DNA from 2 places in the Aliivibrio wodanis genome. Region 2 is predicted to be linked to the other one. Evidence: predicted binding sites of a transcription regulator. Region 2 holds the regulator's gene; the other holds the start of a gene.
What was found. Region 2 encodes CRP, which controls carbon source genes, mostly activating them, when cyclic AMP is high. Its sites were predicted from a motif close to TGTGANNNNNNTCACA; they were not measured.

Region 1 (16,851 bases), 580 kb from region 2:
TAGCAGATCGCCAAGGCAATCAAGTTATTGTTGCATTTGATAGTGTTTTAGAACTAAGTAATAGTGCAATGGCAGAGCAAGTGTCAACACGTCTACTTAGAACTCAAACTCAGCAAGATTTATCTGCAACATTAAGCACTCTAAAAGCAAGCTCTGAGATTAGTTATCCTTTACTAGAGCAGTAATCAATTTATTTGTAATTGATATATAAGATAGACGGGCTCCTATATGGAGCCCGTCGTGTTTTTATCAAAAGGAGAAATCCATTAATAGGATTTCTCTTTAAGTTTATTTATTCTCTTTTTGATGGCTGATAGAGATTGTAGTTCTGAAGTATCAAATATCATCATATTGATAAATAATAAACAAGGAATGATAATGGCACATTTAAAAACATTAATTGGTACACTTTTTCTTACAATGGCTTTATTTTCTACCAGCTTTGTTCATGCTAAAGATGAGAAAGTTAGTAAGCATGAAGGAATTGATATTACGGTTAATATTAATAATGCGGGTATTGAAGAGCTTGAAACCTTACTGGTTGGAATCGGTAGCTCAAAAGCAAAAGCGATTGTTGATTATCGTAATACAAATGGAAAGTTTGTTTCTATTGATGACCTATCCAATGTTAAAGGGATAGGGGATAGGTTGCTTGAAAAGAATCGAAATAGAATTGAGTTATAGCTGATATAATAAAGGCAACCTTAGCTAAGGTTGCCTTTTATTTATTTTAGTTAATTGATACTAATTTCAATAATCATCTATTATCAATTAAATCATATAATTAATAGCATTTTTAACTATGGAGTATTGGTCTTAATGTGCCTTTTCTGCACCGTGCATCCAATGAATAAGAGTACCTGATATTATTAGTAATAATACACCTGAAAGAGTTGCAGTAATGGCAATACCTGCAAATATATCTAATGCACCAAGACTTTCTACGTGTGACCCTACTAAACCTGCAATATAGTTTGAAATTGCGTTGAAACCAAACCATGTCCCCATCATTAGAGAAGCTAAACGAAGAGGCGCAAGTTTAGTTACTAGTGATAAACCGATTGGTGATAAACATAACTCACCTAGGGTATGGAAAAAATAAGCCCCAATTAGCCAATACATTGATGTTTTAATCGTTAAGTCACCACCTTGCTCTAGTACTGCTCCTACCATACAGACAAAACCAATTGCTAAGAAGAATAGAGCCATTGCAAATTTAACTGGTGAGCTAGGTTCTTTAGGTCCTAATTTAACCCATAACATAGCAATGAGAGGAGCAAATACAATAATGAAAAATGGGTTTAATGATTGGAACCATGCAGCAGGTACTTCAAAAGAACCGATCATTCGGTCAGTATATTGTTGAGAGTAAACATTCATTAGTCCACCAGCTTGTTCAAAACCGGCCCAAAAGACAATAACAAATAACCCCATGATCATAACCACTTTTAAGCGGTCTATTTCCTGCTTGGTGAAGGCTGTGTTTGATTTTCCTTCAGCCTCTGCATTTTCTCTTGCAATATGAGCAGCAGGTCGAACTCCTATATCACCTAAGAATCGTTGAGCAAAAAGGCTTTGAATGATTAAGCTAATGATCATCCCAATACCAGCAACTAAGAAGCCCGCTTTCCAGCCCCAAACACCAGTTACTGAACCTGAGACAACCCCCGCTAATAATGAACCTAAATTAATTCCCATGTAGAAAATGGTAAATGCACCATCACGACGATGATCGCCATCTTGATATAAGTCACCAACCATAGTAGATACATTTGGTTTAAATAAACCATTACCAGCAATCAGAAAACCAAGTCCTGTATAGAATAGAGTTTCAACTGAAAAAGGAAGAACATCTAGGGGTAATGCTAAAACGAATTGGCCTACGACCATTAAGGCTCCCCCAATAAGAAGGGATTTACGTTGACCTAAGTAATTATCAGCTAACCAACCCCCAATGAGAGGGGTAATGTACATTAAAGCGGTATAAGTGCCGTATAAGCTTAAGGCATCTTTTACAGTCCAGCCTAAGCCACCATTAATCGTTCTGTCTGTTAAATATAAAACGAGAATTGCTCTCATTGCATAATAAGAGAAGCGCTCCCATAACTCAGTACCAAAAAGTAAGAACAGCCCTTTAGGGTGCCCCATAATTAATTTGTTGTTGTTTGACATAATTCACTCATTTTTAATGAAATTTTAATATTTTTCATTGGTAAATTTATACTCTTCGAATGTAACATCTGCAATGATGTACAATTTTATGTGATTTGATTAACAAATTAACTAGCTGAAATATTTAGAAATAATTAAATTGTATACTTTTTTAATATGTTGTTTTTTAGTTTTATTATGGGTTTTTATTTCGATAATTTACTTTAACATTTATAACAAAGAGGAAAGCTTAGAGATAACTCCCTAATTATATTTTTGCCACTAATTGCATGTTATGATCTTCTAACGGTTAGTTAGGTATAAAAATAATGAAAGAGTGGTATCTACTCTACTGTAAGCGTGGAGAGCAGCAGAGAGCAAAACAACATTTAGAAAATCAACAGGTCGAATGTTTTTATCCAGAAGTTGAAATAGAAAAAATAATTCGAGGAAAGAGAACCTTAGTAAAAGAACCTTTATTTCCTTGTTATATATTTGTTCGATTTGATTTTAAGATCGGACCTTCTTTTACTACAGTAAGGTCAACTCGTGGAGTTAGCGACTTCATTCGTTTTGGGTCTCAACCAAAAGTACTTCAAGGCGATCTGATTTATTCTTTAAAGATGATTTATGAAAGTGATAGCAAAGAAGCTATTGAATGCTTGCCAGAATCTGGACAAAAAATAGGAATTAAGGAAGGCCCCTATTCTGGGGTTAAGGCTATTTATAAGGAAGCTGATGGGGAACAACGTTCAATTCTATTGATAACACTAATCAATCAAGAAGTGGAAATTAATATTGATAATAATATTATTGAATACTGACTTGTCATTTAAGTATCTCGCAAAGCACTGCTTGTTCTGAGGTTTACTTTGCTCTAAGTTTTTTTGCATAATAAATAGACCATTTAATTAATGGCAATGGTATAAATTGAATCTTCCATTGATTAGATCGTTAAAAAGCGCCTTTCGGCGCTTTTTAAGAATTAAATAACAAATATTAGTTAATCATAGGCTTCATTATGAACGGCTTGTACAGCTCGACCTGATGGATCAACACAGTTTTGGAATGATTCATCCCACTCAATTGCTTTTGCTGAAGAACACGCTACAGAAGGGCCTCCAGGAACACATTTAGCGGCATCTTCAAGAGGAAATAGCTCTTCAAAAATTTCACGATATACATAACCTTCTTTTGTTACCGGCGTATTGTAAGGGAAGCGGAATTTAGCTGATTCCATTTGTTGATCTGTTACTTTCGCTTCAGCCGTTTCTCGTAAGGTATCAATCCAGCTATAACCTACACCATCTGAGAATTGCTCTTTTTGTCTCCAAGCAATCGCTGGTGGTAAATCATCTTCAAAACATTCACGAAGAATGTGTTTTTCCATTTTACCGTTGCCACACATTTTATCTTGTGGGTTTAAGCGCATAGCAATATCGATAAACTCTTTATCTAGGAAAGGTACACGGCCTTCAACACCCCAAGCAGCAAGTGATTTGTTAGCACGAGCACAATCAAACATGTTTAGAGCAAGTAACTTACGAACCGTTTCTTCATGAAATTCTTTTTTGTTTGGTGCTTTATGGAAGTATAGGTAACCGCCAAATATTTCATCAGCGCCTTCACCAGAAAGGACCATTTTAATGCCCATCGCTTTGATCTTACGACCCAATAAGTACATTGGTGTAGAAGCACGAATAGTGGTTACGTCATAAGTCTCGATGTGATAAATAACATCACGGATAGCATCAAGACCTTCTTGAATCGTATAAGTCATTTCATGATGGACAGTGCCTATTTGGTCTGCAACTTCTCGAGCGGCTTTTAGATCAGGGGCACCTTCTAATCCTACTGCAAATGAATGAAGCTGAGGCCACCATGCTTGGGATTCTTCGTTATCTTCAATACGCATAGCAGCAAATTTCTTAGCAACCGCTGAGGTAATTGATGAATCAAGTCCACCAGATAAAAGTACGCCATAAGGAACATCAGTCATCAATTGACGTTTAACCGCGTCTTCTAATGCTTGTTTAAGTTCTTCTTTACTTGTCGGATTATCTTTAACTGCATCATATTCCATCCAGTCACGCACATAATAACGTGTTGGCTCTGCATCTTTTGATGAGTAGAAGTGGCCAGGAGGAAATTCGCTGATTGATTTGCAAACTGGAACCAAAGCTTTCATTTCAGAGGCAACATAATAGTTACCATGCTCGTCATACCCGTGATACATAGGAATAATACCGATATGATCACGACCTACTAGATATTCATCTTTTTCTTCATCATAAAGAACAAATGCAAAAATACCGTTTAAGTCTTCTAATAAGTCAGCCCCTTTCTCGCGATACAGAGCTAAAATAACTTCACAATCAGAGTCTGTTTGGAAAGCGTAATCGTCTGAGTATTTTTCGCGTAATTCTTTATGGTTATAAATTTCACCATTAACAGCTAAGATGTGTTTATTATCTTCGCTATAAAGAGGTTGAGCGCCACTGTTAACACCCACAATAGCCAGACGTTCATGCGCTAAAATTGCTTTATCTGATGAGTAAATACCAGACCAATCAGGGCCACGATGACGAAGTTTCTTTGACATTTCAAGTGCGCTTGTACGAAGTGGTGCAGGATCAGTCTTTATATCTAGTATTCCAAAAATTGAGCACATAAGTTCCCTCTAATCTCTTCTTAATTTTTATCATAAATTATTGTCTTAACTACAATTTGCCACGATCGCTAAAAAAAGCAACCAAGAAATACAAATAAAATTACAAATAGGCAACCTAATTGGAAAATATTTAATATTTTTGCCATTTTGGTTATGAATCTTTAGTTACAGGAGTTTTTTTGAACAAAAAGAATGAAAACTGAGGGAATATAAATGAAAAATCAGATTAGACTTTAATTAAGTTCTAATCTGATTTCGGTAGAAGAGTGTCATTAACCAAAGAATTAATACTTCATATATTCTTTTTGTTGATTAAATTGTGGATTCAATTGTTCGCTTACATGTCGTGCAAAACCACTACCAGCTTCATGATAAATATTAAATGCTGCATCTACACCTTGTTCAAGTAATCCATCAATTTGATCATTATAAGCTGCAATTGCAGCGGTTTGCCCTTGATAATTGCGTGATTGGAGTTGCTCTAAGGCAAACTGGTTACCTTGATGGTTTGGCATTGCCAATAAAACTAGCTTTACATGAGAGGTTGATAGAATACGTTCCCAAAAATCGGGGTCGGTGGCATCACCTGAAATAACATTTCGACCTAAATCTTGATGATGTTTTGCTGACTCTTCACGTAGTTCGATACCTAAAATTATATCGCCATACTTTTCTTTTAATTCATCATAAGCACCACTACCTATGCGACCCATACCAAGGATCAATATTTGAGCTCGTCCAGGGTTAATTAATTTATCCATTGGGTTTAAACGCTCTGCAGTATGTTCTTTTAACCAATGACGAGAGCGTTGATAAATGGTATGGCCAAAATTATTTAACGGAGCTGAGATAATAAAGGAAATCGAAACAGCAATGGCGATGGCGACTAAAGTATCAGCAGGTAGCCAGCCCATCTTAAATGCTAACCCCCCAACAATTAACCCAAACTCACTATAATTAAACAGAGTGAGGGAGGCGAGAAGAGAAGTTCGTACACGGAACTTGAATTTATTAATAATAATAAAATATAAAAGCCCTTTAATTGGCAGTAAGAGAATAAGTATAAGAGCTAAGCCTAAGCCTGATAGAGTTGGGGCTGCTGATAATCCTATATTTAAGAAAAAACAAATTAGCAATATTTCTTTTAAATTGAAAAGAGATTTGGATAACTCAGAGGCTTTGGAGTGACTCGCTAATAGCATCCCTAAAATAAGAGCCCCAAGATCTGGCTTCATTCCTACTAATTCAAAGGTTCCTGCTCCTGCTACAAGCGCTAAAAATATACCATAAAGCACCAGCATTTCGCCGTGGCCTGCCCAGTCTAATAATTTGAAAAATAAAGGTCTAAAGAATGGTAGGGCAAATAAAGCTAATGCAGTGATTTCAGGGATCTTTCCTGTTGATACAGTTAAAAATACAACAGCAAAGATATCTTGCATAACAAGAATACCAATAGCTAACGTACCGTATGTAGCGTTCATTTCTCCTTTTTCTTGTAATGCTTTTACTGCAAAGACTGTACTAGAAAAAGAGAGAGCAAAGCCAAATAAGACAAGTTGCGTTATGTCTATATCTGCAAGCATTGTGATCCCAAGATATTTGAGACCAAGAAGCGCAAAGGTAAAAAACAGCGTTGAGAATAAGTTATGTAACGTAGCACCTAACCAAATTTCTTTAGCAAGTAGAGTTTTTACATCTAACTTTAAACCGATAGAGAAGAGAAGAAGGGTAACACCAAGATCAGCAAAGGTAGATAAAGCATCATTAGATTGGAAACCAAGGGCATGTAAACCAAACCCAGCGAGTAAAAAACCGACTAATGGTGGTAAATTTATTTTTAATGCAATAAAACCCATCACAAACGCTGCAATGATAAAGAGTAACTCCATATACTGTACTTCCCTGAAAGTAATCAAAAAAAAGAGCTGCAAAAGCAGCCCTTAGGATAACACGTTGAAACTTAATCGTGATTATTCATCAAGTAATTTTTGTAACAATACGCCATTAAGCATTGCTCGTTTAACCATAGAGAACGCACCAATGGTTGGTTGATCATGAAGCTCTGAAGCTACAATAGGAAGATCTTTATGGAAAGCCGTTAATGATTGATTTTTAATACAATTACGAATAGCTGCAAATAGGATTTTATCAGATTGAGTTATTGCTCCTGAGATAATAATCTTTTGAGGATTAAACAAGTTAATTGTCATTGCAATGGCTTTACCAAGTTGATTACCAACACGTAGTAATGTCTGCGTTGCTAATTCATCTCCATGGTTTGCGGCGTGACAAATATCAGCCATACAAATATCATTTACTTTAGAAAGGCTAGAAGGGTAGCCCTGTTGCAGTAAGCTATTCACTCTCGCGATAATCGCAGGGTTAGCAGCAACTGTTTCTAAGCAACCAAAGTTCCCACATTGGCATTTATCCCCAATAGGATCTATTTGGATATGACCAATTTCACCTACATTGCGGTTATGACCAAGAAAAACTTTGCCATTAACAATAATACCAGCACCAGTACCACGGTGAACGCTAACTAAAATAGAATCATAACAATCTTTTGATGCACCAAAGTAATGCTCAGCAAGAGCTAAACCTCGAACGTCGTTACCGACAAAACATTGTGTATTAAAGGTTTCTTTAATTACATCTGCTAATGCTAGTTTATCGATATCAGTATTTGGCATATATTCAACAACCCCAGTTTCAGGGTTTACTAAACCTGGGAGGGTAATGCCAATTGCAATTAGTTGCTTAATGGTATCTTTATTTCGAGTAATGAAAAGTTGAATTAATTGACTTAATCCATCCAATAATTCTTGTTGATGAGAATAATTGAACTCGTGATACTCAGAAGCTAATTCTTTTGTGGAAAGATCAAAAAGGCTTAATTGGATATAATCTCTGCCTAATCGAACTGCAATAGAGTGAAAAGGATCCGTTTCAGTAGTCAAGGATATTGCTCTTCGACCACCAGTTGATGCTTGTTGCGCGACTTCTTTTATTAAGCCGCGCTCTAACAATTGACGGGTTATTTTGGTAACACTTGCCGGGGCAAGCTGACTAACATCGGCGATTTGAATTCGAGAAATCGGTCCTTTTTGGTCGATTAAACGATAAACAGCCGCACTGTTTAACTGTTTTACTAGATCTACATTACCAATTTGTCCGTCAGTCATATTAACTTTGCTCGTATTGTCCGTTAACAACAGTCGCTTTTACATTGAAGTCACGATCAAAAATAGCAAGGTTAGCTACCATGCCTTTCTTAATACGGCCAAGTTTGTTATCTACACCCATTGCTTGAGCAGGATATAGCGTAGCCATACGTAGTGCTTCGTCTAAAGCGATTCCAACGTGCTCAACTGTATTCTGAACTGCTTCAATCATAGTCAGAGCTGAGCCGCCTAATGTGCCATTTTCATCAACACATTTACCATCCTTGTAATATACTTTCTTACCAACAAAAATAAAGTATTCCATGTCAGCACCTGCAGGAGCTGTGGCATCGGTCACTAATACTAGCTTTTCTTTCTTTATTTTATGCGCAATACGGATGTTTGCGTAGTCAACGTGGAAGCCATCAGCAATGATGCCAGCATAGACATCTGGAGTATCGTAGATAGCACCAACAACACCTGGTTCACGGCCAACCATAGGTGTCATAGCGTTAAACAGGTGAGTAGCAAAAGTGATACCTGATTCAAAACCTTGGCGAGCTTCAGCATAAGTTGCGTTAGTGTGGCCGATAGATACAACAATTCCTGCTTTGTATAGGCGTTCAATGTGCTCTGGATCATTTAGTTCTGGAGCGAGTGTTACTTTAGCAATTAAATCAGCGTTATCACACATCAGTTGAATCATATCTGAATCAGAGTTACGGATATGATCAACACTGTGAATGCCTTTTTTCATCACATTTAAGTATGGGCCTTCAAGATGTAGACCTAGTGATTGGTTTTGGTATTTGTTGTGGTATTCACGAGCAGCTTCGATTGAAGCGCGCATATCTTCATCAGAAGAGGTGATTAACGTAGGCAAGAAGCTAGTACAACCAGACTTAAGGTTAGCTTCATGCATGATTTGCATTGTTTCTGCTGTGATTTCATCATTCAGCATCACGCCACCACAACCATTTAATTGTAGGTCAATAAAGCCTGGACTTAAGATTGCACCTTTTAAATCTTTTAATTCAATATCTTGAGGTAATTCAGAGTTAGGGCAGATAGTGCCAATTTCTGCTCCATTTATGATGACTGAATGATCCACAAGAACATCGGTACCAGTATAAACCTTACAGTTAGTTAGCGCATACATAGATTGAATCCTTTAATTATAATTTATAGTACAAAAAAATATTAATTTTTTGTTGAAATTTTTAAGCAAGTGAAAATAGAACTGCTTACTGAGCGGTACACTCAATTATTTAAATGTTTCGTTCAGTAATGACAAATTTAGGTGATGCATTCACCAAATATTATTCCTGATGCTCTATTCTTTCGAATGATAAAATAAGTTTTATGATCTCGCTAGCAAAAACCCCTAAATATTGCCTCTGCAGGTGATAATGATCACAATTACCTCGCTTTTAATTTGCGGGGCGAAATTAATCCCTTACACTTGGCCTAGTTAATAACGAGTAGCGAAATAAGTTTTTAGTGAACGAAATTACGTTATTCAAAAAAATCTAAAATCCTTATAGGGGGAATCTAAAGGTGAATATTTTAGGATATTTTCAAAAAGTAGGTAAAGCACTGATGGTACCAGTTGCTACACTACCTGCAGCAGCAATTTTAATGGGTATTGGTTACTGGATTGACCCAGTGGCTTGGGGCGGCAACAATGCACTAGCAGCGTTTTTAATTAAAGCTGGTGCGGCTATCATCGATAACATGTCAGTACTGTTCGCAGTTGGTGTTGCTTATGGTATGTCTAAAGATAAAGATGGTGCAGCAGCACTTTCTGGTTTTGTTGGTTTCCTTGTTGTAACAACACTTCTTGCACCTGGTGCAGTCGCTCAAATTCAAGGTATTGACCCTTCTGCAGTTCCTGCTGCATTTGGTAAAATCAATAACCAATTTGTTGGTATCCTAGTTGGTATCGTATCTGCTGAGATCTACAACCGTTTCTCTGCTGTTGAACTGCATAAAGCTCTTGCATTCTTCTCAGGTAAGCGTCTTGTACCTATCTTAACTTCTTTTGCAGGTATCTTAATTGCATTCGTACTAATGTACGTATGGCCTGCAATCTACGGTGGCCTTGTACATTTTGGTGAATCGATCCAAGGTATGGGTTCTGCGGGTGCTGGTATCTATGCATTCTTTAACCGTCTACTTATCCCTGTAGGTCTTCACCATGCACTTAACTCAGTGTTCTGGTTCGACGTTGCTGGTATTAACGACATCCCTAACTTCCTAGGTGGCGCTAAGTCTATCGCTGAAGGTACTGCAACTGTAGGTGTTACAGGTATGTACCAAGCTGGTTTCTTCCCAATCATGATGTTTGGTCTACCAGGTGCAGCACTAGCTATCTACCACACAGCTAAAGTTGAGAACAAAGAAAAAGTAGCATCAATCATGATTGCCGCAGGTTTCGCATCGTTCTTCACTGGTGTTACTGAACCACTTGAATTCTCATTCATGTTCCTTGCTCCTGCACTATACGTAGTTCACGCAGCATTAACAGGTATCTCAGTATTCATCGCAGCTTCAATGCAGTGGATTGCAGGTTTCGGTTTCTCAGCAGGTCTAGTAGATATGGTTCTTTCTACTCGTAACCCACTAGCTGTTAACTGGTACATGCTAATTATCCAAGGTATCGTATTCTTCGCAATCTACTACTTCATCTTCCGTGCTGTAATCGTTAAGTTCAATCTTAAGACTCCAGGCCGTGAAGACGACGATGAAGAAGAAAGTTCAGTTCGTGGTTCTAAAGAAACTGGTGAACTAGCTAAGCAATACCTTAAAGCTCTAGGTGGTCACGATAACCTAGAAAACATTGATGCTTGTATTACTCGTCTACGCTTAACTCTTAAAGACACTAGCGTAATCAGCGAGAAGCAACTGAAAGCACTAGGTGCAATGGGTGTAGTGAAACTTGGTTCAAACAATGTTCAAGTTATCCTTGGTCCTCTTGCTGAAATCGTAGCTGGCGAAATGAAAAAAATCCCAGCTTCTGAAGACCTAACAGCAGTTGCATTACCATAATTATTGAGTAAATTAACTCAAATGACTAAGCCGCTCTCTTTAGAGCGGCTTTTTTTATGTAAATAAAGCAACTATTTGATTCTATATATTGAGTATTGGCGCATAATTGTGGATCATAGGGCTATATGAACAATCTGTTCTTTTTGCAATTACTAATACCAATGAGGTGCTTTAGATGAGTGAAACTGAAACTCGTCCTACCAACTTTATCCGTCAAATTATTGATGAAGACCTAAAGTCAGGTAAACATTCCAGTGTCCATACTCGTTTCCCGCCAGAGCCGAACGGTTATCTGCATATCGGACACGCAAAATCTATCTGTTTAAACTTTGGTATTGCTCAAGATTACCAGGGACAGTGTAATCTACGTTTTGATGATACTAACCCTGAAAAAGAAGACATTGAATACGTTGAGTCGATCAAAAATGATGTTAAATGGTTAGGCTTTGATTGGAGTGGTGATATTCATTATTCTTCAAACTACTTTGATAAACTGTATGGTTACGCTGTAGAGCTAATTGAAAAAGGCCTAGCTTATGTTGATGAGTTAACGTCTGAACAAATGCGTGAGTACCGTGGTTCACTTAAAGAGCCAGGTAAAAACAGCCCATACCGTGATCGTAGTGTGGAAGATAACCTTGCTCTATTTGAGCAAATGCGTGATGGTAAATTTAAAGAAGGAACGATCTGTTTACGTGCAAAGATCGATATGGCTTCTTCTTTTATCGTAATGCGCGATCCAGTAATTTATCGTATTCGCTTCGCAACTCATCATCAAACAGGTGATAAGTGGTGTATCTATCCAATGTACGATTTTACTCATTGTATTTCGGATGCACTTGAAGGCATTACACACTCAATTTGTACATTAGAATTTCAAGATAACCGTCGTTTATACGATTGGGTCTTAGAAAATATTACGATTGATTGCCAACCACATCAGTATGAGTTTAGCCGTCTAAACTTAGAATACACGATCATGTCTAAGCGTAAGCTAAATGAACTAGTGACTGAAAAATTAGTAAATGGTTGGGACGATCCACGTATGCCTACTGTTTCTGGTTTACGTCGTCGTGGTTTTACAGCAGCATCTATTCGTGAATTCTGTAAGCGTATTGGTGTAACTAAGCAAGAAAATATGATCGAATTTGGTTCACTAGAATCTTGTATTCGTGATGACTTGAATGAAAATGCACCTCGTGCAATGGCAGTTCTTGAGCCTGTTAAAATCGTAATTGAAAACTACGAAGAAGGTAAAGTTGAGACACTTAGCGTTGCTAATCATCCTAACAAACCTGAAATGGGCAAGCGTGATGTACCATTCACTCGTGAAGTGTACATTGAGCAAGATGATTTCCGTGAAGAAGCAAATAAAAAATATAAACGTTTGGTTCTTGGTAAAGAAGTTCGTCTACGTGGTGCTTATGTTATTCAAGCTAACCGCATTGAAAAAGACGAAGCTGGTAACATTACCACTATCTTCTGTAGCTATGATGCAGAAACTCTAGGTAAAAACCCAGCAGATGGTCGTAAAGTGAAGGGCGTTATTCATTGGGTATCAGCAGAGAAAGCCATTCCTGCTGAGATCCGTTTATACGATCGTTTATTCAACGTGCCAAACCCTGCAGTTCTGGAAGATTTCTCAGAAAGCATTAATCCAGAGTCATTGATTACTAAGAATGGTTTTGTAGAACTAAGCTTAGCAACAGCAGAAGCAGAAGCTGGCTATCAGTTTGAGCGTACTGGTTACTTCTGTATTGATAATAAAGACTCTACACCAGAGGCTCTTGTTTTCAACCGTACAGTAGGCTTACGTGATACTTGGGAAGGTTAACCTTAACTAAGTAACAAATAATAAAAAACCAGCAGAAATGCTGGTTTTTTTATGACTATGATTTTCTAAAGTGGACGATTAACCTTTATGAGCTTCGTTATTATCAACGCAGTCACCAGTAATACAGTGGCCGTATAGATATAAACTGTGGTTCGTTAGTCGTACATTATATTTTTGAGCAATTTCTGTTTGACGATCTTCAATGATATCATCAGAGAATTCGATCACTTTACCGCAATCTAAGCAAACTAAATGGTCATGGTGATGCTGAGTTGCTAATTCAAATACAGATTTTCCGCCTTCAAAGTGATGACGAGTCACAATACCTGCATCATCAAATTGGTTTAATACGCGATATACAGTAGCAAGACCAATCTCTTCGCCAATATCTATTAATTTTTTATATAAATCTTCTGCACTGATGTGTTGGCAATCTGGTTGTTGAAGCACTTCTAAAATCTTCAGGCGTGGAAGAGTAACCTTTAAACCGGCTTTTTTTAGTGCTTGGTTGTTATCTGACATCGACTTTTCCTGTATTGACATTCTGCATCGATTTTTTGTGCAGTTTTAATAAGTTAATTATAGGGAACATTCAATCCAGTTGATACCTTATCTGTACGATCTCTTACAAAAAAATAGATGTTGATCTTTTGTTAATAAAACTATTATGATGAGGTCAGACCAGAATCAAGGATGATAAATATGTATAAGTACTTTACCCCAAAAATCGTAAGAAGGGCATTGAATATTTGGCCACCGTTTTGGGGCGCAGGGATATCTATCCAAACTATTGCGCCTGATTTTCAAGAAGTACGAGTGATATTAAAAGATCGCTTTTGGAATCGTAATGCAAATAGAAGCCAGTATGGAGGGAGTATTTTTTCTATGACAGATCCCGTGTTTTCGTTAATGTTAATGGGGATACTAAGAGAAGAGTACTTCGTGTGGGATAAGCAGTCTGAAATAGATTTTATTTCACCAGGTACCAGTGATTTGAATGCACATTTTTTGATCTCAAATGAGAAAATTGAAGAAATTAAGCAGTTGACTGAGAGTGGAGAAAAATGCTTTCCGAAATTTGAAGTGTGTATCTATGATAAAAAAGGAAAGGTAGTAGCGCGAGTAAATAGAACTTTATATGTGAGGAAAAAACCAGAGTTTAGATAATGCTCTCTACTTTCTTAATTATAAAAGTAAGAAGAGAGCATCATAATGAGAATTAGTCTTCTAATTCTGCAAGACACATTTCTTCATGGATTTGTTTAACCCATGCAGTTACACGCTCTTCAGTAAGCTCTGGTTGACGATCTTCATCAATACAAAGACCTACAAAATTATCTTCATCAACTAGGGCTTTAGATGCTTCAAATTCATAGCCTTCAGTTGGCCAGTAACCAATTACAGTGCCGCCTTTTGCTTCAACGATGTCACGGATGTTACCCATAGCATCACAGAAGTATTCAGCGTAATCTTCTTGATCACCACAGCCAAAAATAGCAACAAGTTTAGTTGAGAAATCAATGCCTTCTAATTCAGGAAAGAAATCATCCCAATCACATTGAGCTTCACCGTAGTACCATGTAGGGATACCCAGAAGTAGAAGATCGAAGTTATCAATATCTTCTTTGCTGCTTTTTGCTATGTCTTGAACGTGAACTAGCTTTTTCCCAAGCTGTTTTTGAATCATCTTGCCAACAGCTTCAGTATTACCTGTGTCGCTACCAAAGAAGAGTCCTACACTTGCCATATGATGAATACCTGTATTTGTCTGTATTAATTAAAAATAGATGTTATTAGATCAGTAACTTAACCTAGACCAGAGCCTTCCCAGCTTAGCTGAATAATCCCTTTTGCAATAAAGCCTGTACAGCCTAAAAAGAGAACTAGCCAAACAATTTTTCGGCCAAAAGGGGGGACATTCGCTTGTTTTAATACATCTTTAATAGCCATGCCGATAAAGAAAAATATCGAGGCAAACAGTAAATCTAATCCAATAGATTCAATGAGATCAAAATGTTCATACAGCATGAATCACCCTTTATCTTAAGTAAGCGACCTAAATCTGATCGAATAATTTGGCAAAACTATATCATAGCTTTGACCTTGTTGGTATGGATTATCTATTACCAGCTTTTACTAGAAATCGATTTATGACTCGATAAATGGTTTCTGGCTTTTCTGCATGCAGCCAATGACCAGTACCACTGACAATATGTGCCTTAGCTTTTGGAAATTGAGCCATGATTTCTTGTTGGTATGCAGGTTGAATATAGTCAGAATTTTCGCCTTTTATGAATAAGACATCTCCCTGAAAAGGGCTAATGTGCTTCCAACCGATAATATGATGATAATTGTTAAGTAATGCAGTGACATTAAAACGTAATGAAAGAAATTTATCGTCTTTATATAATGATTTGCTTAAAAATTGACGTACACCTGGATCAGTAATTGAAGTTGCAAGTAATTGATCTGCTTCTTTTCGGGTTGTTGGTGGAGTATCCATAATATGCTGAAGCCCAGCAAAGACAGCATCATGCTTTCGTTCTGGGTAAGCAACAGGTGCCATATCTAATACAATTAAGGATTTAATTAAGTCAGCTTTTTGGTCAGCAAGGGCCATCGCAACTTTTCCACCCATAGAATGACCTATAATATGCGCAGATGAAATGCTGAGATGATCAAGTAAGCTGATTACATCAGAAGATAATGACTGATAAGTATGATCATCAGAATGAAATGAAAGGCCATGATTACGGAGATCAATACTGATCACTCGATAATCACTTTCAAGTTGTCGTGCAAGCAACCCGAGATTATCTAAATTGCCAAATAAGCCATGAATAAGGATCAAAGGATCCCCATTTCCTTGTTCTTTATAGTTAAGCTGCTTCATTTTTCTTTTTTGTGATAGGTTTGTCGTAGAGTATCACGATTATACAAGGTATAATCGTGCCTTCATAAATAGATTATAGAATACGAACCATATAATGAAGACAATTGAAGTAGACGAAGAACTATACCGCTTTATTGCGAGTCAAACTCAACACATCGGTGAAAGTGCCTCTGATATTTTACGTCGTCTCTTATTGCAGCCATCACCTTCAGACCTTGCTATTTCTGCACCTGTTGAAGTACAGAAAAAAGGCATTATAGTCAGTAAAGATGCGGGTAAAGAGGCATCAGTAGATCGTGTTAAAGCGGTACGTACCTTATTAATCTCTGATGAATTTTCAGCATTAGATAAAGCGATTGATCGCTTTCTAACCGTGCTATCAGAATTATATAAAATTGACTCAAAAGCTTTTTCAGAAGCAACTGAAGTAAAAGGCAGAACTCGAGTTTATTTTGCAGACAATCAAGAGACATTGATTGCAAGTGGTAAAACAACTAAGCCTCGTGAAATTAACGGCACCCCATTTTGGGTTATCACTAATACAAATACTAATCGCAAGCGCCATATGGTTGACTTATTGATGGAGCGTATGGGCTTCCATCATGATTTAATTGAAAAAGTGTGCGCGGCAATTTAATTTCCTTTGAGCCATTACTCAAATAATAATTTGTCACAAGGAATCGTCAAATGGCTATACATCCTCGCGCAGGGCAAAAAGCTCAGCAAGAAGACCTACATAATATCCCTGCATTAGTTTCTAACTATTTTTTGTTAGAACCAGATGCTTCTAACCTAGATCAAAAAGTGCAATTTGGTACTTCAGGTCACCGTGGTACAGCAGATAAAGCAACGTTTAATCAGCATCATATTTGGGCTATTGCTCAGGCTGTTGCCGATGTTCGAAAAGAGAACGGAGTAACAGGTCCGCTTTTCTTAGGGAAGGATACGCATGCGTTATCTGAACCTGCTTTCATTTCAACCATTGAAGTGTTAGTTGCAAATGGTGTTGAAGTCATTATCCAAGATAATAATGGCTATACACCAACGCCAGGCATTTCTCATGCAATTTTAACGCATAACGTTAAATTTG
Region 2 (16,851 bases):
ACCGATCCGAGTTGAACTTGAGGCCCTAACTGCCAATGACTTCAAACGTATCTTAACTGAACCAAATGCATCATTAACTGAACAATACATTGCCTTACTCGCAACAGAAAATGTAAATATTGAATTTACTGTTGATGGGATTGATAGCATTGCTGAGTCAGCATTTAAAGTAAATGAAAGCACAGAAAACATTGGTGCTCGTCGTCTGCATACTGTGATGGAGCGTCTAATGGAAGAGATTTCTTATGATGCATCAGAAAAGAATGGCGAAAGCTTAATCGTTGATGCTGCTTATGTAACATCTCGCTTAGGTGAATTAATTACAAATGAAGATCTAAGCCGCTTTATTCTGTAATTTTTGATAAACAAACAGTAAAAATAAAATAAGCCTCACTCATAATAAATGTGTGAGGCTTTTTGATATTAACGAAGCTAACAACTAAACAATATCCCAAGAATGAGTCATTTCAATGCCTTCACCTAGCATCAAACATACTGAACAATATTTCTGTAATGAATCTGCTGTTACTTGCTCAACAATCTTAGGGTCAAGGCTCTCACCACTTACTTCAAAATGAATATTAATATAAGTAAACAGCTTTGGGGCAACCTCACGGCGCCCGCTTGACAGTTTTGCTACACAACCAGTGACAGCTTGATTTTCTGATTTTAACCCTGCAACAACATCAACCGAACTGCAACCTCCAGCAGCCATTAAAAGCATTTCCATTGGGCTTGGTGCTTTTTCTCCGCCATTTCCATCCATAACAACAGAATGGCCCGATTGAGATTGACCTAAGAAAGTAAATCCCTCAATCCATTTAACTTCAGCGTTCATAAAAGCCTCTTTACTACATAAAAGGAAAACTCGTGATCCATTTCACGAAAGTGTGCCCTTTGTCGCACATTTCATACGATCAAAGTCAAGAAATCGATTGCGAAACAAGGTATGATTTTATCAATTATCTCAACAAACATGCAGCCTTGTTCCGATAACCATATTGTATAGGCCAAACTGATATTTGGCTCAGTTATTTTAAAATGGATATCGCCTACTTGGCAAACGCAGAGGAAGTATAAAGTATGGTTCTAGGTAAACCTCAGACAGATCCAACATTAGAATGGTTTTTGTCTCACTGTCATATCCATAAATATCCTTCAAAAAGCACACTTATCCACGCTGGTGAAAAAGCAGAAACGCTTTACTACATCGTAAAAGGTTCTGTTGCTGTACTGATTAAAGATGAAGAAGGAAAGGAGATGATCCTTTCTTACCTTAACCAAGGTGACTTCATTGGTGAGCTTGGCTTGTTTGAAGAAGGTCAAGAACGTTCAGCATGGGTTCGTGCAAAAAGCCCTTGTGAAGTAGCTGAAATTTCATTCAAGAAATTCCGTCAACTTATCCAGGTTAATCCAGATATCTTGATGCGTCTTTCAGCGCAAATGGCAACTCGTCTACAAATCACTAGCCAAAAGGTAGGTGATTTAGCATTCTTAGACGTTACTGGCCGTATCGCACAAACGCTACTAAACCTTGCTAAACAACCTGATGCGATGACTCACCCAGATGGCATGCAAATTAAGATCACTCGTCAAGAGATCGGTCAAATTGTAGGTTGTTCACGTGAAACTGTTGGCCGTATCTTGAAGATGCTTGAAGAGCAAAACTTGATCTCTGCACACGGTAAAACAATTGTAGTTTACGGTACTCGTTAATTTAACGCTTACCTTAAACAAATAAAAACGCAGCCCTTGAGCTGCGTTTTTTTATGCTCAAAACTCAAAGCCTAACTATTTGTACTTTCAAAAATCTTGTCAGCAGAGGCAGCAACAAATCCCGTATATATTTTCCCATTTGGTAACGTATATCGCTTAGCAAACTCATAAAATCCACCAGGAATTTCAAACTCACCCTCAGTAAAATTCACTTTCACTTTATCCGCCATTGTTGATGACTGTTCTAAGTAAACCTCTGGAGATCCTTTCACTTCACCACCCACTTCGTTCATTGCAAAACCTGCATCACGTAAGTGTTGGTTCACATCAACCACTTCAGCAAACTCTTCAAGCTGATTGACGTAAACCGTAAAGTGATTAGCGCCATAACCATGAGCCGCTAACCAAGAAGCGTATTCACTTTCTTTTGCTAATACTTGATAGTCTTCGAAACTTAATGTCCAAGGCCTACCAGAAGAAAGAAAATCACTGGTGGCAAAATAGTGTGCTGGCACCTGTTCAACCAAACCATGAATAATGTCCTGTGTTTCAGCTGATAACTCTTCTACTAATAATTCACTAATAAAAACGAGTGGTGCATTAGGATCTGGGTGCTCAAAATGCTGCGCTTTCAGTTTTTTAGCTTCAAAGTCATAAGTCTCACACGCTTTATAGCCTATTGCTAAAAATGGCGCAGCGAGAGTCTGTAGCCCGACTTTAGGTAAATTAAACGTACGTAGCGCAATATGATCGTTAATCAGTTCATCGTTATTAGACAATAATTGATGTACCTTCCCAGCAGATGGGGATAAGCGCGCAATATAATCTTGCCACAATGACGAAAATAAAGAGTTTACATTATTCATGTTTATCGCCTCTTATAGAGTTAAACCCGGAGAGAGTTGAGCTGGAATTTCACACATATCGCCTTCCATTGATGCCATTGGGTATGCACAATAATCAGCAGCGTAATACGCACTTGGTTTCATGTTTCCTGATGCACCAGGACCACCAAATGGCGCGTCACCACTTGCTCCAGTCAGTTGACGGTTACGATTTACAATACCAGCACGAATATGCTCTACAAAATATTCCCACTCACTGTCATCAGTTGAAACAAGACCTGCCGATAATCCATAACGAGTATCATTAGCAAGCTCTACGGCTTCTTCTAATGTCTCATAACGCACCACTTGTAATAATGGCCCAAAGTATTCTTCATCCGGTAATTCAGCAACATTAGTGGCATCGATAATACCTGGAGAAACAAAGGCATGACCTAAACTTTTAGCTTCAAGCAAAGGCTCTCCACCCAAGTCTTGTAAATTCTTCTGAGCGTTTAGAATAAATTCTGCCGCTGCGACTGATATTTGCGAGCCCATAAACGGAGTATTATCAGCAAACGGTTGGTCAACAACGATGCTTTTTGCTACTTCAACAAGGCGAGCTAACAATTCATCGCCTGCTTTTCCAATAGGAACATACAAGCGACGAGCACACGTACAACGTTGACCTGCACTAATAAATGCCGATTGAATAATGGTGTAAACTGCCGCTTCTTGATCACCAAAATCTTTTGAAATAACCATCGGATTATTACCGCCCATTTCTAGAGCCAGCATTTTCCCTGTGTCTCCTGAAAATTGGCGATGTAAGATATGTCCAGTATTCGCACTACCGGTAAATAACAGGCCATCAATACCTTTAGCTCCCGCTAGCGCTTCACCTGTTGCACGAGCACCTTGTACTAGATTAATCACACCATTTGGCAAACCTGCTTGTTGCCATAGTTTCATAATCACTTCACTGGTCCATGGCGTCTGCTCTGATGGTTTTAGCACTACAGTGTTACCGGCAAGCAGTGCTGGAACAATATGACCATTAGGAAGGTGCCCAGGGAAGTTGTACGGGCCAAAAACAGCCATTACACCTAATGGACGATGTCTTAGTACTATTTTATTTCCCGCCGCTTCACGCTCTTTATAAGGCGTTCTTTCATGATAAGCACGAATAGAAATTGCGATCTTACCTACCATCGCACCTGCTTCAGTTTTTGTTTCCCAAAATGGCTTACCGGTTTCTTTCGCAATCACTTCAGCTATCTGATCTGCATTCTCTTTTACTAATTCGGCAAAACGCTCAATAATCACTTGGCGCGCTTCAAAAGGCTGTTTTTTCCACTCAATAAAGGCATGACGTGCCGCACTAACGGCTGACTCAACCTGCTCTTTGGTTGCGCTATCACCTTCCCACACCACTTCACTGTTGTACGGGCTTACTGATTGTATCGTTTCACCATTACCTGAAACCCAATCCCCTGCAATCCAATGTGTCATATCCTTTGTCCTCTATTGAGCTAATAATCGTACGTAATCATCTACATTAACTTGTAAAGCCGTTGCTGCTTCTTGAGTTAAATGAACGGTATCAGTCGCCTTGTCATAAGCGGCAGTAGTTGCTGTTGCTCTGAAATTCTCAAACGATGTATTTGAGATTAAATACTGTTGCGAGCTGTTATGTTCCGTAATAATTACTTTTGCTTTAAATGAATTTCGCACCGATTCAATGCTACGTAAATCACACTCGACAGTTGGGCCAGCATCAAAAATATCAACGTAACCACGGCAACGAAAGCCTTCCGTTTCTAATAGTCTTAGCGCAGGTTTGGTCTTATCATGTACCTTACCGATAACTGCTTGCGCTTCCTTACTTAGTAAGCTGACATAAATTGGTAGTTTCGGCATTAAGTCGGCAATAAAGCCTTTGTAACCAATACCTGTTAAATAATCTGCTTCGGTAAAATCGATAGAGAAAAAGTGTTTCTGTAGCCATTTCCAAAATGGGGATTCACCTTCTTCATCCGAGACACCGCGCATTTCAGCAAAAATTGTGTCAGAGAATCGATGTGGGTGTTCTGCCATCATTAAAAATCGAGCTTTCGACATCAAGCGACCATTAAGGCCTTCTCTAAATTCAGGGCGTAAGAAAAGCGTACAGATCTCAGTACTGCCAGTGTAATTACTCCCAAACGTAAGAACTTTAACTACATTATGTACATCCAATTTACGAGAAAAATGCACAACTTTACTGATGTGATAATTATAGAAAGGAGAATCTAAGCCAACCGCCGCTTCTATCCCTGTTGTACCTGTTACTTCACCCGTTACAGAGTCTTCTCCCACCATAAGGTAGCCTTCTGTACCTGGCGATTGAACTTCTTTTTCAAAGCTATCTATGGAGTGGTCAATTCTATTTCGTAATTGCTCTTCGTTAACTGGTAATGAAGTAAAACCATGACCTGATTCTACGGCACATTGATGAAGCGCAGGATAATCTTCCTGAGTGATAGGACGAATAACAAGCATCAATATTCCCTCCGATGCGATGTTTCATTGGCTGTGCTAAGTCCAATAGATATAACTTCAAGGCTATCTATTGGAGTGAACACTTTAGAATGTAAATTTATTTATATAAATAAAAAGAAGGCAACTCAAACCCCTGAGCTGCCAAAGTTCCTATATAAATCTATTTTTTTAAAGAAGAGAGAGCCTTGTCTAAACGCTCAAAACCTAACTCAACTTCTTCTTTTGTAATAACTAATGATGGAGTAAAGCGAACCACATTGACACCTGCGACCAAGACCATTAATCCTTGTTCTCCAGCTGCAACAAGTACATCACGTGCACGTCCTTGCCATTCCTCATTTAATGCAGCACCCAGTAATAAACCTTTACCACGGATTTCAGCAAACATATCGTATTTTGCATTAAGTGCTTCGAGTCCATCACGGAACCATTGCTCGCGCTCTTTTACGCCAGCCAACGTTTCTGGTTTTGATACTTCTTCAATCACAGCTTCAGCTACTGCACACGCTAATGGATTTCCACCATAAGTAGAGCCATGAGTACCCACTTTTAAGTGCTGAGCAAGCTCTGTCGTGGTTAGCATGGCACCAATTGGGAAACCGCCACCTAATGATTTTGCTGTACTTAAAATATCAGGTGTAACACCTAAACCTTGATAAGCATAAAAGTCACCAGTACGGCCATTACCTGTTTGTACTTCATCAAAAATAAGTAGCGCGTTGTATTTATCACACAGCGCTCTTACACCTTCTACAAATTCTGATGTAGGTGAAATCAGTCCACCTTCACCTTGCAATGGCTCCATCATGATCGCACAGGTTTTTTCTGACATGTGTGCTTCAAGCTCTGCAAGATTGTTATATTCAAGATGAGTAACATCACCCGGCTTAGGACCAAAACCATCAGAATAAGCCGCTTGACCACCAACCGTTACCGTAAAGAAAGTTCGACCGTGAAAGCCTTGTTTAAAGGCAATGATTTCACTTTTCTCTGCACCATGAACATCAACTGCCCAGCGTCGAGCTAACTTCAATGCTGCTTCATTCGCTTCTGCACCAGAGTTGGCAAAAAATACTTTCTCAGCAAATGACACTTCAGTTAATTTTTTCGCTAAACGAATAGCTGGTTCATTGGTCATCACATTACTAAGATGCCACAGCTTCTGTGACTGCTCTTGCAACGCGTTAACCATCACAGGGTGACAATGACCCAAACAACTTACGGCAATGCCGCCAGCAAAATCAATGTACTCTTTTCCTGCTTGATCCCATATACGAGCACCTTCACCTTTGACTGGAATAATTTCCATCGGGTTATAACAAGGTACCATTACATCATTAAAATCTTTACGTTCGACTTGTGAATTGGTCGTCATCACACTTTCCTTCTGCGTATGCCGTTTTTCAGCATAATATTTACAAACCATTAACCTTTTCAATAGCACAAAATTCTTTTTTTGAACTAAAAAAGTTCCTTTTTATAGCCAAACATGACTTATCAGTCAGTTTTTTAGAATAGTTATAATTCCACGCTATAGCAGGTAGGTAGATAAGTAAACGAATTTATAAGAATAGAAGGCATTACTCTTATGCATAAATCATCAAATAAATAAGAGTTAAAAAAGGAAAAAGAAAAAGTGAGAAGAGTGAACTGGATCGCTCTGGATGTAGTCGAGGTTATTAATTATTTATTAATAAAGTTAGCCAAAATATCATGACCTTGCTCAGTCATTATTGACTCAGGGTGAAATTGTACCGCTTCGATTGGTAAGGTTTTATGACAGAACCCCATAATCTCACTCATGGTTCCCGCTTCAGTTTCTGTCCATGCAGTCACTTCAAAGCAACTAGGCAGAGTTTCAGCTTTAACAATAAGGGAATGGTATCGAGTGACAGTAAGGGGGTTATTCAAGTCTTTAAATACACTCTGATTGGTATGAATAATTGGTGAGGTTTTACCATGCATTACTTTTTTAGCACGCACGACATCACCACCAAATACTTGAGCAATAGCTTGATGACCTAAACACACACCCAGGATTGGTAATTTCCCTGCGAAATATTCAATGGCTTGTAAAGAAATACCTGCTTCATTTGGCGTACAAGGACCCGGAGAAATCACTAAATGGGATGGATTAAGAGCCTCAATGCCTGCAATGTCAATTTCATCATTACGTACAACTTTTACCTCAGCACCTAACTCACAGAAATACTGATATAAGTTATAGGTAAACGAATCATAATTATCGATCATTAACAGCATAAAAACTACTTAGGAAGATGAATAAGAAATAAAAATTGCCCGTAAGGAAACCCTACGAGCAATCTATTTTATCAGAGCTAAAGACTATGGGCGAGTAACAAAACCAACGGCTTCAAACGCTTTTTTCAACGTTACTGCAGCGCGCTCTGATGCTTTCTCTGCACCCGCTTTCATTACTGAATCCATGTAGGCACGATCTTCACGAATGCGCTTGTACTCAGATTGAATCGGCTCAAGCATGGTAACAATCGCTTCACCTACGTCTTTCTTGAATGGACCGTACATTTCAACACCTTGGTATTGAGCTTCGATCTCTTCAAACGTTTTACCTGATGCCGCAGAGTACAGACCCATAAGGTTTGAAATACCCGCTTTATTTTCCCAATCATGAGCAATACGCGGTGGCATTTCTGCATCTGTTTGTGCTTTATTAATCTTCTTAAGAATCGACTTAGGATCTTCTAGCAGCGTAATAACGTTCTTGCGGTTATCATCTGATTTAGACATTTTCTTCGTCGCATCTTGCAGGCTCATTACACGCGCATTCACTTGTGGAATGTACGGTTCTGGCACGGTAAATAATGGCGCTTCAGGACTGTAGATATTGTTAAAACGGTTGGCAATATCACGCGCTAATTCTAAATGTTGCTTTTGATCACTACCTACAGGTACTTGATGTGCGCCATAAAGTAGAATATCTGCCGCCATTAATACTGGGTAATCAAACAAACCTACGTTAATGTCATTTGCATAACGCTTTGATTTATCTTTGAATTGAGTCATACGATTCAATTCACCCATTTGAGTGTAACAGTTAAGAAGCCAACCAAGTTGAGCATGCTCTGGTACGTGCGACTGAACAAATAGCGTGCTCTTCTTTGGATCAACACCAACCGCTAGACAAATTGCCAGTGCATCGAGAGTTGCTTCATGCAGCGCTTTAGGATCTTGGCGAACTGTAATTGCGTGAAGGTCTACTACACAGTACTGACAATCATAATCGTCTTGCATCTGTTGCCATTGACGTAGAGCACCCAAGTAGTTACCGATACTTAGTTCACCTGATGGTTGAACACCACTTAATACGATGGGCTTGCTCATGGTTATGATTCCTTGTTTAACTGTAAAAATTAAATGATCCACTATGGGATCATTTAATGGTTATTCTGTTTTTTTTGATAAGGCCAAAAATTATATTTAGCTGTACTTATCAATGAATACTATCTTGCCACACTCATCACGGCTAATAAATGATTAAATTCATCACTTACTACATCTGGCTTACTGTCTGCGATAGGTTCGCCATGGTTGTAACCATAAGTTAGGCCAAAACTATGACATCCCGCTGCTTTTGCTGCTTGAATATCATTTTTTGAGTCTCCAACCATGAGCATTTCTGATGGCTTAATTTGATGTTTATCTAGCAACCAATTCAGTGCAAATGGGTTCGGCTTTTTCTCAACAAACGTATCACCACCAATGACATCAACAAAAAGGTGAGCCAATTGATGCTGTTCAAGCAATTCTGGAACAAATTGAGCGGGTTTATTAGTAACAAGAGCTAAGGTATACCCTTGTTGATGAAGGGCTTCTAGTGTCTCTTTTACCTTTGGATATAAGTGACTTAACTCATGTCCACCATCATGGTAGTGATGATCTAAACGAGCACGAGCCTGTTTAATCAATTCAGGGGCAAGTCCTTCTTGAACTGTGACACTTTGGCTTAGTGCACGAGAAACAAGAACATCAGCACCGTTACCAATCCAATGAGACGCTTGTTCTAGCGTTACTCTTGGGTAACCTACATCCTGCATAGCAAGGTCAACTGCGCGAGCTAAATCTGGAACACTATCAAGTAGTGTTCCATCTAAATCAAAAGCGATCAGTTTGATGTTTTCAAACATGAATTCTAGTTACCTTTCACTTTTGCTAATTCAGCACGCATTTCATCAATCACTTCTTTGTAGTTTGGTTGATTGAAAATAGCAGAGCCTGCAACGAACATATCTGCACCCGCTTCTGCGATTTCACGAATGTTATCAACCTTCACACCACCATCGATTTCAAGACGAATATTACGGCCTGATTCATCGATAAGTTTACGAACTGCACGCAGTTTATCTAGAGTATGAGGAATGAATGACTGACCACCAAAACCTGGGTTTACAGACATAAGTAAGATCATATCTACTTTATCCATAATGTAATCAAGGCAAGATAATGGTGTTGCTGGGTTTAATACCACACCAGCCTGACAGCCGTTTTCTTTAATTAATTGAAGAGTGCGATCAATGTGTTCTGATGCTTCAACATGGAAAGTGATCATCGTTGCACCTGCTTTAGCGAACTCAGGAACCATGCTATCTACTGGCTTAACCATTAAATGAACATCGATAGGAGCTGTAATGCCGTAGTCACGCAGTGCTTTACAGATTGGTGCGCCAAACGTTAGGTTTGGTACATAGTGGTTATCCATTACATCGAAGTGAACGACGTCGGCACCTGATGCTAATACTTTTTCAACGTCTTCACCAAGACGTGCGAAATCAGCAGAGAGAATAGATGGTGCAATCAAAAAGTCTTTCATGTTGAGCCTCAGGTTAATAATTTTTAAATACCGCTATAACGATATAGCGCAATCGATTAAATCGACGGCGCAATTCTACCTGATAATTACAAACCTGTCTTAGGGTCTGTTAACCTTTTGAACGGAATTTTGAAGGGTAACATTTAAATTATTCCGTGCACTCTGGCGCATGAAACAAAGCCATAAGCTCATCTACTTTATTACGACCGGCTCCATTTCTGCTTATTGTACGTTTTACTTTAATCGTATTAAGCGTAGCGCCATGGTAAAGACGACGAGTTAATGTGGTGTCATGATTCGAGATAAGCACTGGAATATCACGCTCAAATGCGGCTTTTTCAGCAATATCCGCTAAAGCAGCTTGATCATCTAAAGAGAAACCATTACCTGCATAGGAAGTAAAATTAGCAGTTGTCGATAAAGGAGCATAAGGTGGATCACAATAAACAACAGCCCCTTTTCGAGCTCGTTTAAACGTATCTACATACCCTTCACATACAAATGTCGCTTTCTTCGCTTTCTCGGCAAAAAAGTACATTTCTTTTTCTGGGAAGTATGGTTTTTTATATGAACCAAAAGGAACATTAAAACCGCCTTTTTTGTTATAACGGCATAACCCATTAAAACCATGACGATTCATGTATAAGAAAAGTAAAGAACGGCGATAAGTATCTGTGCATTGATTAAATTCAATACGTAGATCCAAATAGACTTCTTTTTGATTATATTCAGGCTGAAATAATACACGTACATCTTCAACAAAACGCTCTGGATCATCTTTAAGGTGATTATAAAGATTTATCAAATCAGGGTTGATGTCGGCAAGAAGATAATGATCGTAGTCGGTATTTAAAAATACTGAGCCTGCACCTACAAAAGGTTCAATCAGTTTTCTAGCATCGGGAAGATGGCGTTGAATTTCTTCTACTAGGCTATATTTACCGCCAGCCCACTTGAGAAATGCACGATGCTTTTTCATACGTCTTTTACGCCTTTTACCTTAATCCAGAAAGCGGGGGATTGTACCCTATTTTTTTACTAGGGTCTGTTTATCTTAGCGCTTATTTTACAGAATCAATCTCTCGATGTACCTGTACTAAAGATTTCGCCCAAGGACCTAAACTTTGAACTGAGCTTGGTAAAGTTTTCACAGCTCCACGCGCTGATGAAATTGAAGCGTAATCCCCAAAAGTAACGATATACCAAATAGAGCCATTACGTAGTGTTTGATAAATACGAGCCGAACTTTCAATATCATGCTCCTTTAAAAACTCTTGTGCTGCTTTGCTATTTGTTAATGCTGCTAATTGGAGAATATAGCGTTTTTCAGAAATCGCTTTTAACTCTTTATCTGCCAATTGAAGTGTTTCTTTTGGCGATTCATCTTGAATACTTGAAAGTACTTTATTTTTTGATGGTTCTTTTTTTCTTAATGTATCCTTGCTTTCTGATACTGTTTTAGTCTCAGGTTTAACTTTAACCTCTGGCACAACATTAATTGTTTTAGCAATGGCTTTTATGGTTTTATCTGAGTCACTAACTAGGCTTTCTTTCTTTTCTATAATTGTGTCCGTTATAGATTCAGAGGCTAACTTAGATTCATGAATTAGAGAATCTACAAGCTCAGAAGGCACGACCACTCGCTGCCCCTCTTCAAGAGGTGTTTCAGCAATAACAGGAAGCTCTATAATTTCTGGAGGTATCGCGCTGCTGTCATCTTCTACGCTCTGATTATCTGAATTATTAATTACAAGATCATTAGTTTCAGGGGCCGGTACCACAAGTTGAGTATCCCCCTCTAAAGCAAGATCAACAACAGATGGCTCTGATACAACAGAAGATGAGTTAAACCAAAAATAACTTCCAACAGCTCCTAGCAATAAAACAGAAGCTAATCCTAAGATACCAACAGGAGAATGAGTTACTGAGCGAATAATAATACGTCGCTCTGTTTTCTTTTCACCTAAAGCAATTAACTCAGCAGGAAGTCGGTTACTTTTATCAACTAAATTTCGAATTCGATTCTTATCTTCTCGACTCTCAGCAAAACGTACAACTAAAAGTTCAGCAAACGTTGCAGCTTCTTCTTCACTCAACGCATCAATATCAACATCTACAGGCTTATTATCTTGCCCATAAGACATTTGAGAAAGCGGTAAGGTAAGTTTTCCCTTTTCAGCAAACAACAATACATTGATCTGCCAATTAGGAGCTGATTGTGCTTTTTGAACTAGTAACCAAAGTTCACTCAGTAATTCAGAAGAAAGCAGGTGTGCATCATCAATCACTAAGACTAAGTTACATTTTTCACCCGCAAGCATCCGACCAACACTATCAACAACGGTATCAAACTCATTAAACAGAGGATCTCGCACCATCTGTTTTAAAATAATGCCTCGTTGTTGCTGAGTAGTTTGACTAGAGTGGCACATGAGCAGAACTTGATCTGCTTCATCGCACCACTTTTCAAGATAGCGCTGAGCCAACCATGATTTACCAGAACCTTTAACGCCTTCAATATGCATTAAGTTAGAACCAAAACGCGATACAAATTGAATGCGTGATAACACATCAATTTGGCTTTCTAGTTCCAATACCGTTAAATCATGACCAATACTCATATCTTATGCCTTACACTGCTCAATTACTTCAGCAAGTACATCTTCAGAAACACCTGTTACTACTTCAGAGCTACCAATTGATGTCGGCAGTACCAAGCGTAATTTACCTGACAATACTTTCTTGTCACGCATCATATGTTTCATAAATGCCTCAACTGTCATTTCTTTCGGGGCTTTTAGAGGTAATTTCGCTTTTTCTAGTAGGGCACAAATACGCTCTACATCATCTTGCGAAATTAAACCTACTTTTTGAGCTGTCACTGCTGCCATTACAGTGCCTGCAGAAACCGCCTCACCATGAAGCCAGTTACCGTAACCCATTTCAGCTTCAATCGCATGACCAAAAGTATGACCTAGGTTCAAGAGTGCACGCATCCCTGATTCTTTTTCATCTTTTGCTACAACATCAGCCTTAATTTGACAACAACGTGAAATAGCATAAACCAACGCATCGTGATCCAATGCATACAGTTTATCCATGTTTCCATCAAGCCAATCAAAGAATTCACGGTCAATAATAATACCGTACTTAATCACCTCAGCCATCCCTGCTGCGAATTCACGCTCAGGTAAGGTTTTTAGGCAATTGATATCAATAATAACGGCTTTGGGTTGATAGAATGCACCCACCATATTTTTTCCAAGTGGATGATTAATTGCTGTCTTGCCACCAACCGAAGAATCAACTTGCGAAAGTAGAGTGGTTGGAATTTGAATAAAATCAACACCACGTTGGTAACACGCAGAAGCAAAACCGACAACATCACCAACGACACCACCACCTAAAGCAACAATGGTTACATCGCGGCTGTGGTTTTCTTCAAGTAAGAAAGTCAAAATATTATTGAAGGTATCTAAGTTTTTGTATTGCTCACCATCGTCTAATTCTAGCAGTGATACTTGGCATTCAAACGTATTTAGTGTATCGATAATTTGTTGAGCATATAACGGAGCAACCGTTACATTACTAATAACGACAACACGTTTTTTGGCAGGTATTACAGATGAAAAATGCGCCGGGTTGCAAAACAACTCGGCGCCGATAGAGATGGGATAGCTACGTTCTGCTAAATCTACATGAATCGTTTCCATGATTCGGTCCCAGTATCTGTCTTAGTAAATAACTTGAATTAACGCTCTTCAAGCATTTGGATGATTTGATTTGCCACTACTTTTGCACTTTGATCATCAGTACGAACAACATAATCAGACACTTCTTCATAAAGTGCATTACGCTCTTTCGCTAGTGCTTCTAACACTTCTCGAGGCTCATCAGTTTGAAGCAACGGACGTTTTTTATCTCGTTGTGTACGAGCTAATTGCTTCTCAATTGTAGTTTCAAGATATACAACGACACCGCGAGCAGATAAACGATTGCGACTCTCTTTACTAATTACAGAGCCACCACCCGTCGCAAGTACAATGCCTTGCTCTTGAGTTAAATCGTTAATTACACCTTCTTCACGTACACGGAATCCTTCTTCACCTTCTACGTCGAATACCCAAGCGATATCAGCGCCTGTGCGTTCTTCAATTACCGTATCAGAATCAAGAAACTCCATATGAAGTTGCTGTGCTAAGTGTCTACCAATTGTACTTTTGCCGGCGCCCATTGGGCCAACAAGGAAAATATTTCGTTTTTCAGCCATTTTTTAGAAATTATGCAAAGTTCATTAACGACATTGCCAACAGTTGTCTCTTCAATAGACATTCTTCTGTGGCACCATATTCCTCACAGATATTTCGTGATAAGACCAAAAATTATCTCAGTTAATAGCTAGTGATTGCAATAGCTAGATGAAAAGTTCAGCATAATAATTTTTTTTAAGAGCTCTTTTCACCTAAAAATAACCCAATCTTAGCCGCTATGTTATTACTGTATAACAACTTTTGGGGTAACGAAGATTAATAATTCTTTTTTACCTATATTTTCAGAGGTGCGACTAAATAAGGCACCAAGCAGAGGTAAATCACCAAGTAGTGGCACTTTCTCTACACTATTTGATATAGAATGTTGATAAATACCACCTAAAACTACGGTTTCACCATTATCAACAAGTACTTGAGTTCCAATACGTTGAGTATCAATAGCTACCGCCTCACCAGTACCTGTTTTTACTATCTCACCGGGCCTATCTTGAGTAACAATTAAATCCAACACGAGTTGATTATCTGGTGTTATTTGCGGCGTTACCATCAAGCTTAACACTGCTTTTTTAAAAGATACCGACGTCGCTCCACTAGAAGATGCTTCCAAGTATGGAATCTCAGTTCCTTGTTCAATATAAGCTGGTTTCTTATTAGTTGTAATCAAACGAGGACTAGAAATAATCTCTGCTTTTGATTCTGCCTGTAAAGCTGAGAGTTCCAAATCTAAAAGTAAATTAGACCCTAAATTAGCAACTTGGAAAGCAATGCTTGATGCTGCAGGGTTGGTTACCCCTAAATTTACATTTAAAAAGTCATCAACAGGTAAACCACCATCACCACCGTCATAAATACCAATGGCTGCTAAGTTACTCTCAATAGAACCACCAACCGTTGTACTACCATTCGTATTTGATACACCCCAGCGAACGCCTAATTCATCTAAATTACCTTCATTGACGGTTACAATTCTAGCTTCAATTTGAACTTGTTTGATCGGTACATCAAGCGTATCTATAATGTCTTTAATCACGATGATATTTTCTGGTAAATCTCGTAATAATAGTGAGTTAGTTCTTTCATCAACCGTAATACTTCCTCGGCTTGAAAGCATAGTTATCTCTCCATCACCAACTAATAGTTCTGCAATATCAGAGGCTTTTGCATACTTGACTGATAATATTTCTGATGAAAGAGTGGCAAGTTCCGATGTCATTTGAGCTTGCTCTAACACTTGTTGCTCTTGTGCATCTAATTCCGATTTAGGTGCAATAAGTACTACATTTCCTTCAACTCGTTTGTCTAAACCTTTTACTTGTAAAATAATATCTAACACTTGCTGCCAAGGAACACCATCCAAACGTAAAGTTAAGTTACCTTCAACTGAATCAGCGACGACCAAATTAAAATCGTTATAATCTGCAATTAACTGCAGTACATGCCGTACTGGAATATCCTGAAAATTGATAGATATAGGTTTACTTTCCCCTTCACCCGCCTTAATCAATTGAGATTCAGGTTTTATGGTTTGCTGAAATACCACCACCTGTAACGACCTATCTTTTAAGAAATAGTCGTATTGGTAATCTCCTTTAATATCCACAGATAAAATCGTACTGTTAGGCTCTCTAAACGTTTCAATACGAGATACTAAGGTTGCAAAATCTTCAACATCTAAAATAACTAACTTATCATCACTGACTTTCGTGTCATGTAATTCAATAATTAATTTATCATTCTCTTTTCTTAAATCAACCGCTGCAGTGGCAGAGGCAAGATCGACTGTGATGACACCTTCTTTTTTCTTACTTAATTGGAAATTAATATCCAGAACCTGGTTCATCACAACCTCTTCAGCATACGCTGTGAAGCTCACCAAGCTGAATATGAAAAGGGCACATAATCGAACACCCAGTAAATTGATAATTTTCTTGCGTCCTAGCAACATGATATTTTTCCTAACCTTTTATAAATCAATCTTTTTATAAATTATAAGTATCTTTTAAATTAACGTTTTTTTAAAAAATTAATGCTTTAACGCTAATTTAATATATCGTTTCTGCCAACAACCGAGCCCATCTGGTAACGTTTCTTTTAACGTTACTTGCCTTGATTTAATCTCAATTACTTGACCATTATTAAGCCCCATGAATTGCCCTTTTTGTACCTTTACAACACTACCTCTGGGAGTCTGCATTAATGCGGTTATATCAGAATCAGAACCCATCACTCCCTTGAATCGTAATTTATGCAGTGAATATCTCTCTAAACTCCCTGTTTTCTTACGATATTTCGGCTGCCAACACGCTTTTTTCTTGACTGGCTGTGTTGCTCTTTCGGGTTGTTTAGGCAATACAAAAGGAGAGCGTTCAGATGATTTAGAGTAAACTTCTACTTCAAAAGGAACGACATCGGATAGTCTTGCAACTTCAGCTTTCCCTTGTTGCTTGGCATCAGCATAAAATACTTCAAGTGATTCTTTGTTGGCTTTGCATCCTGATAGGATTAATCCACTGATTAGCAATAGGTATACTCTACTCTTCTTCATCCTTCCCCCTAAATTGATAGGTATAAGCCATTACACGAAAGTGCAGCGTGCTACTTTCTGTACTCACTCGTTGGATATCAACATTTTCCAAGCTAACAATTCGAG

Region 1: the regulator CRP is predicted to act here: its motif matches at 9,389-9,404, upstream of nagE (N-acetylglucosamine-specific PTS transporter subunit IIBC).

Annotation. Positions count from the first base shown of each region.
Region 1 is NZ_JBREXA010000002.1:1,421,333-1,438,183, reverse strand. Features, by position in the region: partial or broken gene ppiD (peptidylprolyl isomerase) at 1-185, shown strand, start outside; gene ACU5DF_RS14485 (ComEA family DNA-binding protein) at 379-684, shown strand; gene ACU5DF_RS14480 (peptide MFS transporter) at 817-2,172, opposite strand; gene rfaH (transcription/translation regulatory transformer protein RfaH) at 2,481-2,975, shown strand; gene asnB (asparagine synthase B) at 3,155-4,822, opposite strand; gene ACU5DF_RS14465 (cation:proton antiporter domain-containing protein) at 5,107-6,711, opposite strand; gene nagC (DNA-binding transcriptional regulator NagC) at 6,793-8,007, opposite strand; gene nagA (N-acetylglucosamine-6-phosphate deacetylase) at 8,009-9,145, opposite strand; gene nagE (N-acetylglucosamine-specific PTS transporter subunit IIBC) at 9,544-11,034, shown strand; gene glnS (glutamine--tRNA ligase) at 11,210-12,868, shown strand; gene fcrX (ferric iron uptake transcriptional regulator FcrX) at 12,947-13,390, opposite strand; gene ACU5DF_RS14435 (DUF4442 domain-containing protein) at 13,571-14,035, shown strand; gene fldA (flavodoxin FldA) at 14,088-14,615, opposite strand; gene ACU5DF_RS14425 (DUF2788 domain-containing protein) at 14,675-14,896, opposite strand; gene ACU5DF_RS14420 (alpha/beta fold hydrolase) at 14,985-15,761, opposite strand; gene seqA (replication initiation negative regulator SeqA) at 15,856-16,398, shown strand; gene pgm (phosphoglucomutase (alpha-D-glucose-1,6-bisphosphate-dependent)) at 16,449-16,851, shown strand, end outside.
Region 2 is NZ_JBREXA010000002.1:1,997,683-2,014,533, forward strand. Features, by position in the region: gene hslU (ATP-dependent protease ATPase subunit HslU) at 1-355, shown strand, start outside; gene ACU5DF_RS17080 (OsmC family protein) at 440-838, opposite strand; gene crp (cAMP-activated global transcriptional regulator CRP) at 1,084-1,716, shown strand; gene ACU5DF_RS17090 (DUF1338 domain-containing protein) at 1,788-2,582, opposite strand; gene astD (succinylglutamate-semialdehyde dehydrogenase) at 2,595-4,052, opposite strand; gene astA (arginine N-succinyltransferase) at 4,065-5,081, opposite strand; gene ACU5DF_RS17105 (aspartate aminotransferase family protein) at 5,242-6,456, opposite strand; gene ACU5DF_RS17110 (aminodeoxychorismate/anthranilate synthase component II) at 6,765-7,343, opposite strand; gene trpS (tryptophan--tRNA ligase) at 7,428-8,444, opposite strand; gene ACU5DF_RS17120 (phosphoglycolate phosphatase) at 8,564-9,247, opposite strand; gene rpe (ribulose-phosphate 3-epimerase) at 9,253-9,930, opposite strand; gene dam (adenine-specific DNA-methyltransferase) at 10,079-10,909, opposite strand; gene ACU5DF_RS17135 (SPOR domain-containing protein) at 10,992-12,551, opposite strand; gene aroB (3-dehydroquinate synthase) at 12,555-13,643, opposite strand; gene aroK (shikimate kinase AroK) at 13,682-14,200, opposite strand; gene ACU5DF_RS17150 (type IV pilus secretin PilQ) at 14,425-16,146, opposite strand; gene ACU5DF_RS17155 (pilus assembly protein PilP) at 16,225-16,746, opposite strand; gene ACU5DF_RS17160 (type IV pilus inner membrane component PilO) at 16,733-16,851, opposite strand, start outside.